Regions from separate parts of the Aminobacter sp. LjRoot7 genome, predicted to be linked through region 3. Evidence: riboswitches for the same ligand, from Rfam matches in the RefSeq annotation. Region 3 holds a riboswitch; each other region holds the start of a gene.
What was found. Region 3 has a riboswitch for cobalamin ahead of bluB (5,6-dimethylbenzimidazole synthase). Riboswitches for the same ligand answer to the same signal wherever they lie in the genome.
Positions count from the first base shown of each region.

Region 1: linked by a shared signal. The riboswitch ahead of ACSQ3E_RS16075 (aromatic ring-hydroxylating oxygenase subunit alpha) and the one ahead of bluB (5,6-dimethylbenzimidazole synthase) in region 3 are both predicted to bind cobalamin.
Region 2: linked by a shared signal. The riboswitch ahead of ACSQ3E_RS25470 (TonB-dependent receptor domain-containing protein) and the one ahead of bluB (5,6-dimethylbenzimidazole synthase) in region 3 are both predicted to bind cobalamin.
Region 4: linked by a shared signal. The riboswitch ahead of ACSQ3E_RS00990 (DUF1636 family protein) and the one ahead of bluB (5,6-dimethylbenzimidazole synthase) in region 3 are both predicted to bind cobalamin.

Region 1 is NZ_CAXUPX020000005.1:122,832-126,571, reverse strand. It holds gene metH (methionine synthase) at 1-1,691, shown strand, start outside; cobalamin riboswitch at 1,779-1,986, shown strand; gene ACSQ3E_RS16075 (aromatic ring-hydroxylating oxygenase subunit alpha) at 2,104-3,351, shown strand; gene ACSQ3E_RS16070 (2Fe-2S iron-sulfur cluster-binding protein) at 3,374-3,740, shown strand, end outside.
Region 2 is NZ_CAXUPX020000011.1:115,359-119,098, forward strand. It holds gene ACSQ3E_RS25465 (ABC transporter substrate-binding protein) at 1-134, opposite strand, end outside; gene ACSQ3E_RS25470 (TonB-dependent receptor domain-containing protein) at 146-2,008, opposite strand; cobalamin riboswitch at 2,188-2,389, opposite strand; gene ACSQ3E_RS25475 (alpha/beta hydrolase) at 2,592-3,419, opposite strand; gene ACSQ3E_RS25480 (benzoate-CoA ligase family protein) at 3,728-3,740, shown strand, end outside.
Region 3 is NZ_CAXUPX020000001.1:991,543-995,282, forward strand. It holds gene ACSQ3E_RS04845 (outer membrane beta-barrel protein) at 1-1,136, shown strand, start outside; gene bluB (5,6-dimethylbenzimidazole synthase) at 1,133-1,867, opposite strand; cobalamin riboswitch at 1,916-2,100, opposite strand; gene galU (UTP--glucose-1-phosphate uridylyltransferase GalU) at 2,163-3,050, opposite strand; gene ACSQ3E_RS04860 (lytic murein transglycosylase) at 3,298-3,740, shown strand, end outside.
Region 4 is NZ_CAXUPX020000001.1:198,473-202,212, reverse strand. It holds gene cobN (cobaltochelatase subunit CobN) at 1-899, opposite strand, end outside; gene cobW (cobalamin biosynthesis protein CobW) at 914-1,951, opposite strand; gene ACSQ3E_RS00990 (DUF1636 family protein) at 1,948-2,382, opposite strand; cobalamin riboswitch at 2,420-2,622, opposite strand; gene ACSQ3E_RS00985 (winged helix-turn-helix domain-containing protein) at 2,618-3,740, opposite strand, start outside.

The sequences.
Region 1 (3,740 bases), on a different contig from region 3:
GGGCCGAGCGTCCGCTGCATGTCATCGAAGGCCCGCTGATGGCCGGCATGAATGTCGTCGGCGACCTGTTCGGCGCCGGCAAGATGTTTTTGCCGCAGGTCGTCAAGTCGGCCCGCGTCATGAAGCAGGCGGTCGCCGGTCTTTTGCCGCACATGGAGGCGGAGAAGGCAGCCAACGCCGCCAACGGCATCGACAATGGCGAGCGCCAGACCGCCGGCAAGATCCTGATGGCGACGGTGAAGGGCGACGTCCACGACATCGGCAAGAACATCGTCGGCGTCGTGCTCGCCTGCAACAATTACGAGATCATCGACCTCGGCGTCATGGTGCCGGCAACCAAGATCCTGCAGGTCGCGAAGGACGAGAAGGTCGACATCATCGGCCTCTCCGGCCTGATCACGCCGTCGCTCGACGAAATGGCGCATGTCGCCGCCGAAATGGAGCGCGACGGTTTCGACATCCCGCTGCTGATCGGCGGAGCCACCACCAGCCGCGTCCACACGGCGGTGAAGATCCATCCGCGCTACAGCGCCGGCCAGACCGTCTACGTCACCGACGCCAGCCGTGCGGTGGGCGTCGTGTCGAACCTTTTGTCCGCCGAGACCAAGGGCGGCTACGTCGAACAGGTGCAGGCCGAATACAAGAAGGTCGCCGACGCCCATGCCCGCTCGGAGGCCGACAAGCAACGGCTGCCGCTGGCCAAGGCCCGCGCCAATGCGCACAAGGTCGACTGGAGGTCCTACACGCCGCCGAAGCCGTCCTTCCTTGGCACCAAGGTATTCGAGAACTGGGACCTGGCCGAGCTCGCCCGCTACATCGACTGGACGCCGTTCTTCCAGACCTGGGAGCTCAAGGGCCGCTACCCCAAGATCCTCGAAGACGAAAAGCAGGGTGCCGCGGCGCGCCAGCTGTTCGAGGATGCGCAGGCGATGCTGAAGAAGATCATCGACGAGAAGTGGTTCGCACCCAAGGCCGTCATAGGCTTCTGGCCGGCCAATGCCGTCGGCGACGACGTCAGGCTGTTCACCGACGAGGCGCGCAAGCAGGAGCTTGGCACGTTCTTCACCTTGCGCCAGCAGCTGACCAAGCGCGACGGCAAGGCCAATGTCGCGCTGGCCGATTTCATCGCCCCTGCCGACAGCGGCAAGCCGGACTATCTCGGCGGCTTCGTCGTCACCGCCGGCATCGAGGAGGTAGCGATCGCCGAGCGCTTCGAACGCGCCAATGACGACTACTCCTCGATCATGGTCAAGGCTCTGGCCGACCGTTTCGCCGAGGCCTTCGCCGAACGCATGCACGAGAAGGTGCGCAAGGAGTTCTGGGGCTACGCGCCGGATGAAAATCTCGCGCCCGACGACCTGATCGGTGAGCCCTATCGCGGCATCCGTCCGGCGCCGGGCTATCCCGCCCAGCCCGACCACACCGAAAAGGTGACCTTGTTCCGCCTGCTCGATGCCGAGAAGAATGCCGGCGTCAGCCTCACCGAGAGCATGGCGATGTGGCCGGGCTCGTCGGTGTCGGGCATCTATCTTGCCCACCCCGAGAGCTACTATTTCGGCGTCGCCAAGGTCGAGCGCGACCAGGTCGAGGATTATGCGCGGCGCAAGGACATGACCATCGCCGAGGTCGAGCGCTGGCTCGGGCCGATCCTCAACTACGTGCCGGCCTCGTTCGCCGAAGCGGCCGAATAGCAACACACTGACTTCACACGGGCTCTGTCGCCTTTGCGCTGAGCCCGTGTCGTTTTCATGCTCGTGCCCGGCCACCGTTCCGTGGTCTGATCCGGTCATGTTCAAGGTGCTGCTTCGAGTTGTGAGACGAAGCGGAGAATTGGGAAGCCGGTGAGATACCGGCGCTGCCCCCGCAACGGTGGCGGAGTTATTGTTTCGACGGGAGACCACTGGGCCGGCCGGCCTGGGAAGGTGTCGAGACAGTCCGAAAGGACAGCTCCGGAGCCCGGAAACCAGCCTTGAACCTGAAACAACTCGACTGATCGCGGTGGGCGGTCAAGAGGCGGATCGTTGCTGCGCGGACCTTGCGTCCGTAGGGCAGTCGTTCTTCCCGACATCACCACCAGTTCAGTCCTTGGTGCGAGGACAGGACATGGACACGAAGAATGAGATGCTGAGCCTGCTGCGCGGCCGCCGCGACGGATTCAGCCTGGAACAGCCCTTTTACATCGACCCGGATTTCTTCCGGCTCGACATGGAGCTCATCTGGTATCGCGACTGGCTGTTTGTCGGCCATGACTGCGAACTGGCCAAGCCGGGCAGCTTCTTCACCGTCCAGGTCGGCGATTATCCTGTTGTGCTGGTCCGCGACCAGAGGGGCGAGCTTCGCGCCTTCCACAACTCCTGCCGCCACCGCGGCAGCCGGGTCTGCGCGACGGAAAAGGGCACGGCGGCCAAGCTCGTCTGCCCTTATCACCAGTGGACCTATGAGCTCGACGGCCGGTTGCTGTTCGCGCGCCAGATGGCGGAGGGTTTCGACAAGAGCCAGTTCGGCCTGAAGCCGGTCGCCTGTGAATCCGTCGGCGGTTACATCTTCATCTGCCTCGCTGACGAGCCGGCCGATTTCGCGCCGATGCGGGCGATGGTCGAGCCCTACCTGTTGCCGCACCGGTTGCGCGAGGCGAAGGTCGCCTTCGAAAGCACCATCGTCGAGAAGGGCAACTGGAAGCTGGTCTGGGAAAACAACCGCGAGTGCTACCACTGCGCGGGCAACCACCCTGAGCTCTGCAAGACCTTTCCCGAGGCGCCGAACGTTACCGGCGTCAACGGTGCTGAGAGCGATCCCGAGATGCTGGCGCACTGGGCAAAGTGCGAGGCTGCCGGGCTGCCGAGCAAGTTCCGTATCGATGCCGGCGGCCAGTACCGCGCAACGCGCGCGCCGCTGCTGCGCGACGCGGTGAGCTACACCATGTCTGGCAAGCGCGCCGTCAAGCGCAACCTTTCCGACAGCGTCTCGGCGGACAAGATCGGCACGCTGCTGCTCTATCACTATCCCACGACCTGGAACCACGTGCTCGGCGACCATGCCGTCACCTTCCGCGTGCTGCCGATCAGCGCCACGGAAACGGCCGTCACCACCAAATGGCTGGTTCACAAGGATGCCGTCGAAGGCGTCGACTACGACCTTGCCGAACTGACCCATGTCTGGACCGAGACCAACGACCAGGACCGGCGCATCGTCGAGGAAAATGCCTTTGGCATCAAATCGCCGGCCTATGAGCCCGGACCCTATTCGGAGGAACACGAGGGCGGCGTGATGCAGTTCATCGAGTGGTATGCCGGCTTCATCGAGCCGCGGCTGGCCGATGGCGGCAAGCCGGCCCTGCGCAACGTTGCCTGATCAGGAGGGAGCTGTGAACGCGATGTCCGATCTCGGCCTTTACCGCAACCTCGACGAAATGGTGCCCTGGAACGACAGGCTCCAGGTGCTGGAGGTCATCGGCGTCACCGACGAGGCGCCCGACGTCAAGACCTTCACCTTCCGCTCGGACAACCAGACCTGGTTCCGCTACAAGCCCGGCCAGTTCGTGACGCTCGAGCTTCCGGCCGAGCCGGCGCCCGTCATGCGCACCTACACACTGTCGTCCAGCCCATCGCGGCCGTTCTCCATCGCCGTCACGGTCAAGGCGCAAGCCGGCAGCATCGGCACACGCTGGATGTTCGACCATTTGAAGCCGGGCGTCCGCATCAAGGCCTATGGCCCGTCAGGCGACTTCTCGCTGCACCAGC
Region 2 (3,740 bases), on a different contig from region 3:
CAGACATTCATCGACACCACGCGCTCCGGCGGTTCGGCGGCCGCCGGCACGGATGCACCGGACACTGCCGCCAGACCTGCGAGGGCGGGCAGCCACGCTCGAAAACGAGCGCGGCCGAGACGATTGGTGGGCATGTTACCTCTCATCAGAACACACGCGTGAAACTCAGATTGAAGCTTCGGCCCGGCGCGCGATAGTTGGTGACAGTCGAATAGTGTTCGTCGAACAGGTTCTCGACCGAAAACTTCAGGCTCGACCGCTCGTCGAAAGTGTAGTTGGCGGCGAAATCCACCGTCACATATTCCGGCAGCTTGACGGTGTTGGCAGCATTTGCGTAGCGCGCCGCGCCGTAGAGCAGCTTGGCGGTAAGGTCGAGGCTGTCTGTGGCAGTAAAGCTCACCTCGGCCGCAGCCTTGAAGCGGTCGCGATAGGGGATGTAGCGGCCATTGTCCTGGTTCTTCGGCGAGCGGTAGTCGATCGAAACCTTGCCGCTCCAGCGGTCGTTGAACTCGTGCGACAGGCTGGCCTCGACACCAGTCACCTTGGCGCGTGCGACATTGAACGGCAGGTAGGTCGGCGGGTTGGAGGCGATCGCGTCGGTCAGCCAGGTCTGGTAGAAGGCGACGTCGAGAACGGTCCCGTCGCTCGGCCGCCAGTTGATGCCGATCTCATAGGACCGCGACTTTTCCGGCTTCAGGTTCGGGTTGGAGTAGTTGGGGTAATAGAGATCGTTGAAGGTCGGCGCGCGGAATCCGGTGCCGTACGAGGCGCGCGCCACTAGCTCGGGAACGATCTCGTAGCTGGCACCGATGTTGTAGGTGGTGGCGCCTCCAAACTGTTCGTTGTGGTCGTAGCGCAGGCCGCTGTCGATCGTCAGCGCGCCATATTCGAGCGAATACTGGCCGAACACCGCTGCAAGATCGCGCGAATTGACGCCGAAGTTGACAGTCGAATCCACCTGTTCGCGATAAGCCTCGGCACCGCCGATCAGGACATGCCTTGCTTCACGTGTTTCGAAGGACTTTTCCGTCGAAGCGAAGATGCCGTAGCGTTTGGTGTCGAACTCGTTGCTGCCGACGACGCCGTCGCGGAAATTGGTCGAATAGTCGAGGCTGCTGGAAAGCTCGACGGTCGAGTTCCAGCTGTCGGAATGCTTCAGCCGCGCACCGATCTTGCCGGCGAAGGTGTCGGTGTCGACTTCATTGGCGGAGGGGGCAGAGGCGTCGTACTGGCTGCGGCCGCGCGAGAACAGGCCGTCGGCATAGAGCCTGCCCCAGCCATATTCCTTGGCGGCAGCGAAGTTGAGCGAGCCCTGGAGGAACCCGTCGTCATCGGGTTCATGTCCCCAAGCCAGCGGTGTGGTGAAGTCGTAGCCGCGCGTGCCAAGGATACTGCCGCCGACGGAGTAGTCGATACCATCAGCAGTGCGGCCGCGCAGATCGCCTGACACAGATCCGCCCCAGGGATACGTGACGCCAGTCGTGACGCTGCCGCAGGCATCGCGGCCGTCGGCGCATTGGCCGCCCTGTTTGGTGATGATGTTGATGACGCCGCCGATTGCATCGGCGCCGTATTGGGCCGAGTGCGGCCCCTTGGCGATCTCGATGCGCTCGATCGTTGACAGCGGGATATTGAAGATCGAGCTCGTGCCGCTGGTAGCGGAAGCCGTTCGGATGCCGTTGACGAGCACCAGCGTCTGCCCGGCCGACATTCCGCGCAGATACACGTTCGAGGCCGACCCCTGGCCGCCATAGCCGATGATCGAAACGCCGGCGTAGCGCTTGAGCAGCGACGGCAGGTCGGGCGCCGACGACTTGGCGAGTTCCCGCTCGTCGATGACGGTAACCGACGATGTCGATCGCACAAGCGCAGTCTCGCGGCGCAACGGCGTGGTGACGACGAGGCGCGGCAGCACGGTCACGTCCCCGGTCGCGGGCAGCTGCTGCGCGTGGGAGGATGTTGGAATTGCCAGCGCCATGGCGCTCGCGGCTAAAGTCAGTTTCTGCATTTCTGCCCCCAAATGGTTTGGTGGGCGCGACAAGGATCGCACCCGGTTTCCAAACCGCAGGCAAGACAGGTCGGCAGGCAGACTTTGGGACAAGATTGACCCGACGGCCTTCCGCATGCGGCAACACTTTCGATGTCACCGCCACGAGCGACCGCGCCTGACCACACCCCGTGGACAAGCATGGGTGACTGGAACGGGCAGGTCTCCTGACTTCCGTGTCACAGCCTTTTTCCGCCTTCCCGAACGCGCGAATGCGTTCAGTGGCATGATGGAAGAGGCTCAACGGTTACAGTTGCGGGGGCAGTCGCGGATTTGGCCTTCGGCCTCACCGTGTTCCCTTTTCATCCGCCTCTCGGCGGAACCGATTCCGAGGTGGACGCTACTCAGGGATGCCGATGCTTGTCAATCGCGATCATGCGATAGGTCGTAAAATATATTTATTTTCAATTAGATAGGACTTCTGCAGATTGCCGTCAGAATGGCGGAAGATGACCTAGGGCAGTCAAACTAGATTGCCTCGACGATGGTTGCGCACCGGCCAACGACATGATCGTTGGCCGCGTCGGTATCATCGGCTCATGCTTTAGCCGAGCAAGGTCCTTGTCAGCGCATGATCCTTGTCGGCGAGCCCGTCGATGACACTGAAATGATGCCGGTCGGGTTCGACCACGGTCGCCGTCGCCGCACCAAGCCCGGTCCAGATATTGGCGAGCAATGCGTTCTGGCGCAGGAACTCGGCGCGCTCGCCGCCGCCGACCCAGCAGGTGATGCGGACGTTGTCCACTGGCCGCAGCAGCGCCGGGCTTTCGGCCAGCGCCTCGGCCTCGTCGATGTGAAGCGTCTTGTTCATGCCGGTGTTGACCAGCGGCCTGAGGTCATGGACGCCCGAGAGTGAGACCACATGGCGGATGCGAGACTGGACTTCGGGCGCAAGCGGCGAAGCAGCCGCGACCATCCGCGACACCAGGTGTCCGCCGGCGGAATGGCCGGTCAGCATGATCGGGCCGTCGACCAACGCGGCTGCCTGGCCGATCGCAGCACCTACCTCGCGTACGATTTCGCCGATCCTGACTTCTGGGCACAAGGTGTAGGACGGCATCGCTACCGCGTAGCCGCTGTCGATGGAGCCCTTGGCGAGATGCGACCAGTAGCTCTTGTCGAGCGCCATCCAGTAACCGCCGTGCACGAACACCGCCAAGCCCTTCGGCTTGCCTTCAGGCAGGAACAGATCGAACCGGTTGCGCGGCTTGTCGCCATAGACGATGTCGAGCTGCGCCCTACCGGCCGCCGTCTGGGCCTCGCGAAACGACTGCGCCGGCTCCACCCACGCAGCAGGCCAACGGTCGCCACCGGCGATGTTGGCGCCATTGGTGTAGGCGTTGTCCCAATCGGCGATACGGCGTTCGAGCATGCGGGCATCCCTCCAAGGTGGCGCAATTCAGGCGCATAGCAATGGCCAGCGCGCCGGATCGCGTCAATGGGCCAGCGACCAGAAACTTTATGCTTGAAATAATTTTGGTCCGGTGCAATTCTCAGCCATCAGTCGAGAACGTGGGAGGTCTCGCTGTGCCAGACGCCGATCGCATGACGATCGCACAAAGCCGTGGCTTGTGCCGAACGGCTACCCGTTGCGGCGCAGCACCTTCCCCCGAAGTAACGCATTCCAACGCACGCATGGCGCATCGTCATGCCGATGAGCAGGTAGGGGACAGCCGTAGAATGCTTGGACCGT
Region 3 (3,740 bases):
CGAACCCATTCGAGCCTACCGGCATCCGCTTCGGCACCTTCTTGCTCAAGCCGAGCCTCGAACAGGGCGTCACCGCTACGTCGAACGCCGATTCCAGCTTCGGCGGAAAGTCGGCGATCCTGTCCGAAACAACGCTCAGGCTGAATGCCGCGTCCGACTGGGAAAACCATTCGGCCACCATCGACGCCTATGGCAACTACCGCAAATCCATCTCCGGCCAGGAGGTCAAGGATCTCAGCGGCGGCATCGACGGGCGATTGCAGCTCGACCTCGCGGACGACATGCGCGCGCTGGCGCGGCTTGGCTACAGCATGCGCCCGGAATCGACGTCATCGCCCGTGGTCATCTCCGGCACTGCTGAGCGGCCAACTTTGCACACGCTCAACGGCGCGTTGGGTGTCGAAAAGGATGTCGGCAAGTTCCGCTTCGGTGTCACCGGCGAAGTCGTCGACGAAAGCTACAGCGATGCCGAACTGACTGACGGCACCACGCTGTCGCAGAAGGACCGCGACTCGACGCTCTATACCGGCAAGGTCCGCGTCGGCTACGAGGTCTCGCCTGCGTTCACGCCCTTTGGCGAGGTCGAGTTCGGGCGCCGCGTCTATGACCTGCGCTTTGATACCGCCACTTTCGAGCGCTCGTCCAGGCGCACCGGTGCCCGCGCCGGCGTCGAGATCGACATGGGTGAGAAGTTCGGCGGCGAAATTTCGGCCGGCTGGATCTCGGAGGATTTCGACGATGACCGGCTAAAGACGGTTTCCGCCGCGACCATTGCCGCCGACCTCAAATGGTCGCCGATGCGCGGCACGATCGTCGGCCTGACCGGCGAAACCCTGGTCGAGGGATCGACCACCGCTGGCGACAGCGGCTCGGTGCTCTACAACGGCCGCCTCAGCGTCGAGCGTCAGATCCGCTCCAACCTGACCGCATTCCTGGCCGGCGGCGTCGGCTACCGCGACTACGCCAGCTCCAACGACCACGAGCTCAGGCTGAGCGCTGAAGCAGGCATGACCTGGTGGCTCAACCGCTATGCTGGCCTTACCGGCAGGCTGCGCCACGAGACCTTCGACAGCACCTTGTCCGGCCGCGACGCCAAGACCAACAGCGTCTTTGTCGGGCTGAGAATCCAGCGCTAGCCTGCTGCAGGCAAGCCGCTAATGCCGGTTGCGGCGGCCTTGAGGGCCGCCTCCCCCTGCCCCGCATACACCTCGCTCATGATTAGCTCGGCAAGCGGCAGGCGGCGGCCCCAGCCATGCCGCTCTAGATCAGGCTTCTCTGCGAACTCGCTGACATGGCCGACACAGAGATAGGCAACCGGCACGACGTGATCGGGAATACCGAGCAATCGTTTCAGCGCCTCGCGATCGAGGATACTGACCCAGCCGACGCCCACACCTTCGGCACGCGCGGCGAGCCAGAAATTCTGCACCGCGCAGACAGTGCTGAAGAGATCCATCTCCGGATTGTGCCATCGTCCCAGCGGGGAGTTTTCCGAACGGCTGCGGTCGCAGGTGACTACCAGGTTGAGCGGGCTCTCGCAGATGCCTTCGAGCTTGAGCTTGCGGTACAGTTCGCGCCGCTCCTCAGCGATATGCGGCAGTTCCTGCTGCCGCGCCGCGAAGAACAGGTCACGCACCCGCTCACGCCGTTCGCAGTCGCGGATGACGATGAAATTCCACGGCTGCATGAAGCCGACCGATGGCGCGTGATGGGCCGCGAGCAGGAGCCGTGCCAGCACGTCGTCGTCGACCGGATCGGGCAGGAAATGGCTGCGCACGTCGCGGCGCGTGAAGATGGCGCGGTAGACGGCATCCTGGGCGGCAATGTCGAAAGAGCCTGAAATGGCATTCAACTGGTCAGCAAGCATCGCATGTCCCCTGGCGAGCATATCGGTTTCCCCCCGCCTGACCATGCGGAGGTCGATGTCTGCCGGGCCGGTCTTCTGGCTCGAGTTCAACCCGTCTTCGGCACCTTCCCGTTCAAGATGAACAGTGGCTTTTGCCGATACGGTCCCTCTTACAGCGTTGGGCACGCCACGGATTTGCACCGTGTTCCCGATTCTCCCGCATCGCTGCGGGCACCTGGCAGGGTAGTTCTAGCGGCAGCAGCAGCCGAAAGCCATCGCACCATGCGTCCAATCCTGACGCACGGGCGACATGCGGTTACTTGCCCGGCTTGATCTCGCCGAGCAGGCCTTCGATGATTCCGGCCATGCTCTTGCTGAGATCGGACCGCGACAGGGCGAAGGCGACGTTGGCCTCGACAAAGCCTTCCGGCGAACCACAGTCGAAGGTGCGGCCGCGATAGTGGTAGCCGTAGAAGGACTGCATCTTCTCGAGCTTGAGCATCGCGTCGGTGAGCTGAATCTCGTCGCCGGCGCCACGCTCCTGGCTTGCCAGGATGTTGAAGATCTCAGGCTGCAGGATGTAGCGGCCGTTGATGAACAGGTTGGACGGTGCTGTTCCCTGCTTGGGCTTCTCCACCATGCCTTCGATCTCGAAGCCGGTGTGCACGGACTTGCCCTTGCCGACGATGCCGTATTTGTGCGCCTCGGCCGGATCGCATTCCTGGACGGCGATGATGTTGTTGCCGGTCTCGGCATAGAGCTCGACCATTTCGCGCATGCAGCTCTTTTCCGACTGCATGATCATGTCGGGCAGAAGCAGCGCAAAGGGCTCGTCACCGACCAGCTCGCGCGCGCACCAGACAGCGTGGCCAAGGCCGAGTGGCACCTGCTGGCGGGTGAACGAGGTCTGGCCCGGAGCCGGCTGCAGCCGCTGCAGGCGCTCCAGCTGCTCGGTCTTGCCGCGCTGAGCGAGCGTGTCATAGAGCTCGAACTGGACGTCGAAATGGTCTTCGATGACCGCCTTGTTGCGGCCGGTGACGAAAATGAAATGTTCGATGCCCGCTTCGCGCGCCTCGTCGACCACATACTGGATGACCGGGCGATCGACCACGGTCAGCATTTCCTTGGGGATAGACTTGGTGGCAGGCAGAAAACGCGTGCCGAGGCCCGCGACCGGAAAAACTGCCTTGCGAACTCTTTTCATTGGATGGTCGTCCGATGGAGGGATGTATCGGACGCCAACTTTGCCACGTCCGAATTGATGAATACTGAATGCGTTCACATATTCGGCGACAGCGGGCAAGACCATTGATCACGCGATCTTGATTGTCCGAACAGCTAGGTGGACAATCCTTCAAGCCGCTTTTCGTTCCCCAAGGGGTCTATGGTAAACTGATTGATAACCGGCATCGGCGATGAATCGTGTTTCTGATCTCTCCAAGGAGGAAAGAATGCCCCTTCGCAAGACCGCCAAAGGCCTCCTGAGCGCCGCTGCCCTTTCGTTGGCATTGATGCTGCCGGCCGGCCCGGCGGCCGCCGAAGCCGGTTTCCAGCGCTGGGTGGCGAGCTTCCGCTCCGTCGCCGCAGACAACGGGATTTCCGGTTCGACCTATGACCGCGCCTTTCGTGGCGTGACCTCGGCCGACCCTGAAGTGCTTGAAAAGGCCCGCTTCCAGCCCGAATTCACCGCGCCCGTCTGGGATTACTTCGATAACCGCGTCCACGACCAGTCGATTGCTGTCGGCCGCGAGATGGCGCGCAAGTGGAAGCCCTGGCTCGACCGCATCGAGGCCAAGTTCGGCGTCGACCGCTACATCCTGCTCGCCATCTGGTCGATGGAATCGAACTACGGCGAGATTCTCAAGAACGACAAGGTGATGCGCAATGTCGTGCG
Region 4 (3,740 bases), 790 kb from region 3:
ATCGGGGCAGGGCGGAGGCCTTGCGCTTTCAGCGCTTCGACCAGAGCGTCGATGGGCGCGACATCGGCGGCCAGCAGCATCGAGCGGTAGAAGAGGATGGGGACGACAGAGGCGCTGGAGGCATTGCGCTCTTTCGCACCCCCCTCTGTCCTGCCGGACATCTCCCCCGCAGGGGGGGAGATTGGCAGTTCCAGCGACAGCGCCTCGTTTGCGCCATTGGGGATTAGCGAAGGCCGTGCCTCAGCTGATCTCCCCCCTTGCGGGGGAGATGTCCGGCAGGACAGAGGGGGGGGCGAAGGGTCGCCACCATTTCCGGCCAAAAAGGCTTCTAGATCACTGAGAATGCCACGCTCGGGATCGTAGAAACCCGCCTTCGGCACCACAACCGGCGCGGCGACGGCACCTTTGCCACCGGCCAATCCTGCCAGCCGGGCCACCAGCGCCTTCATGTTCTCCGGGCCGCCCTCGCGGAAATAGCCGAGCAGGGCGTCGAGTTCGGTGCGCGGCAGGGTCGAGGCCTCGATCAGCCTGAGATCCTCGTCGTGGCTTTCGCCCGGCAAGAGCGCCAGCGCGATGCCTTTTTCGCGCGCCATCGCGGCAAGCTGGTCGCAGCCGTAGCGCCACCAGTCGTGGCCGCCGAGAATGCGGACGAGGATGACCTTGGCGTGGCAGGCGACGCTGTCGATCCAGAGATCGACCGACATCGGATGGCGGAGGTCGCGCAGGCTGGCGAGCCGCATCGACGGCAGGTTTTCGGCATCCGCCTTCCAGGCGCTGGCGAGGCCGGCCAGATCGCTGTCGGTGAAGGACAGCGCCACCACATCCGCAGGCTTCTGCCTGAGGTCGACAGGCTCGATCAGGTCATCGAGCGAGGCGGAGGTGGTGGTGAGGATGTGCATCCAACCTGTCCGGTTCAGCCGACCAGGATACGCTCGATGGCCGGGCGGTCGAGGCCCTTGAGGCCGATAACGACCAGGCGCGAGCGTCGGTCGTCCCCGGCGGCCCAGGCACGGTCGTAGTAGTGGTTGACGCGCGGACCGACAGCCTGGACGAGCAGGCGCATCGGCTTGCCGCCGACGTCGACGAAGCCCTTTACACGCAACACGTTTTCTTCTTCGGCGGCGGTGGCGACGCGCTTCGCCAGTTCGTCGGGGTTGGCGATCGACGGGATTTCGATGACGAAGGTGTCGAAGTCGTCGTGCTCGTGGTCGAAGGCGCCGTCGTGATGGGTCTTGCGGTTTTCGATGTCGTCCTCGACGGCGAGGCCGAGGCCGAGCAGAACCGACGGATCGACCTTGCCATGCGCCGACGGCACGATCTTGACGGCGCGTGCCAGGTGCTCGCGAACGATGGCGGTGGCGCGGGCGTGACCGGCTTCGTCGAGCAGGTCGCTCTTGGACAGGATGATGAGGTCGGCGCAGGCGACCTGATCCTCGAACACTTCTTCGACCGGGTCGTCGTGGTCAAGCGAATCGTCTGCGCTGCGCTGGGCGGCAAGCGCTTCCATGTCGGAGGCGACCTTGCCTGCGGCCAGCGCGGGGCCATCGACAACGGCGATGACGCCGTCGACCGTCACGCGGCTCTTGACCGTCGGCCACTGGAAGGCTTGGACCAGCGGCTTGGGCAGCGCCAGGCCCGAAGTTTCGATCAGGATGTGGTCAACCCTTGGCGTAAGCGACAGGATCTGGTCGAGGGCCGGGACAAAGTCGTCGGCGACGGTGCAGCAAATGCAGCCATTGGCCAGCTCGACGATGTTTTCCTCCGGGCAGGCATCGACGCCGCAGCCCTTGAGAATCTCGCCGTCGATGCCGACATCGCCGAACTCGTTGACGATGATTGCGAGGCGCTTGCCCTTGGAGTTCTCAAGGATGTTGCGCAGCAGAGTGGTCTTGCCGGCGCCGAGAAAGCCGGTGACGACGGTGCAGGGAACGCGTTCGACGGAGGCGGTCATGTGTCTTCCTTGATGAGAGCAAGTGGTGGGATGCGCGCGATAAGCCCGCGCTTGAGGCTGTCGGGACGACCGCGCCAGGGGATCAGGCCGTCGGTCGAGGTGGCGAAGAGTTTTGCGCCGGCGACGAGATCGTCGCCCGAATTGGTGTTGAGATCGCCGAAGACGTAGCTCCACGCGCCGTCGCGGATCAGTGCTGCGCTGAGGCGGCGCTTGCAGTTGCCCAGGCACTCGACGCTGCGCACGGCGATCTCGCCATTGGCGGCGAGGCGGGCGTGTTCGGCAAGCTGGGCGCCGGCGCGGGGATGGGCGTCCGAGCCGGTTTCGTCGCGGCAAGAAGAGCAGACGAGAATGGTCACGTCGCATGAGCGCGCGTCGGCTGCATCGCAGGATGCGTCGGCTGATGCGACCGGAAGGTTGTCGTCGAAGTCCAAATCCAGGCTCCTTGCCCGGGGCACCCGCCAGGCGATCGGATCAATGTCTGCGACGGCAGGTCTCCTGGCTTGCGGATCGTCGCCTTCGCTCGCCTTCCCGGGAAAATCCCAGTGGTCTTCGAGCTTGGCTCTTCGCTCACAGTTGCGGGGACAGCCGCGGATTTGACGCCACCGGCGCGCACCGCATTCCCTCTTAGCCTTCGCCGTTGCGGGCGAAGGACCGTCTGTGGGCGATTTAGGCTTTCGCGAGGGGTGGAGTCAACGAGGCGGAGCGACCCGCAATGTCGCTCAGGCCGGGTCCAAGGTCGCCGGCGGGCGTCACCTCGATGCGCTCGAGGCCGAGCCAGCCGCGCATTTGCTGGAGTTCTTCGTAAAGTTCGGCTGCGGTTTCCGGCGGAGCACAGGGCTCTGCATAGGCGGCGTGGACGCGCAGGATACCCGCCGGACGGTCGGCCTTCAGGTCGATGCGGGCGACGATGCGCTCGCCCAGAAGGAAGGGAAGGACGTAGTAGCCGTACTGGCGCCTCTCCGCCGGGGTGTAGATTTCGATGCGGTACCGGAAGTCGAACAATTGCTCGGCACGGGTGCGCTCGAAGACGAGCGGATCGAAGGGCGCAAGCAGGGCGCGTGCATGGATCTTGCGCGGAATGCGGGCATCGGCGTGGAGATAGGCCTGCCGGTCCCAGCCTTCGACACGGACGGGAATCAGTTCACCCAGTTCGACCAGCTCTTCGAGCCGGCCCTTCATGTCGGCGGGCGACAGGCGGAAATAGTCGCGCAGGCAGATGCCGGTGGCGACGCCGTGGGCGCGGGCGGAGATTCGCAGCAGTTCGCGATGCGCGTCCTCAGCTTGTGGGACAGGCCGGTCGTAGATGTCGGCCGGGAGCACGCGCTCTGGCAGGTCGTAGAGGCGTTCGAAGCCGCGGCGCGAATGGGTGGTGATGCGGCCGGCCCAGAACAGCCACTCGAAGGCATGCTTTTCCTGGCTCCAGCCCCACCAGCCGCCGGAGCCCTTCGAGCCTTCGATGTCGGAAGCGGCGATCGGACCGCGGTCGACCACCTGGCGAAAGATCTCTTCTATATAGGGCCTGTTCGCACGGCCGAACTTGGCAAGCCCGCCATACATGCCGTCCTCTGCCCGCGCCATGCGCCAGCGCAACAGCGGAAAGGTCTCCAGTGGCAGCAGCGACGCTTCATGCGCCCAGTATTCGAACAGCATGCGCTTCTTCGGGGCCATGGCATCGTCAAGCAGGGCCATGGGGTAGGGGCCGAGTCGCGAATAGAGCGGCATGTAATGGGCGCGCACGACCGCGCTGACCGAGTCGATCTGGAGCAGGCCGGTGCGGTCGAGCACGCGC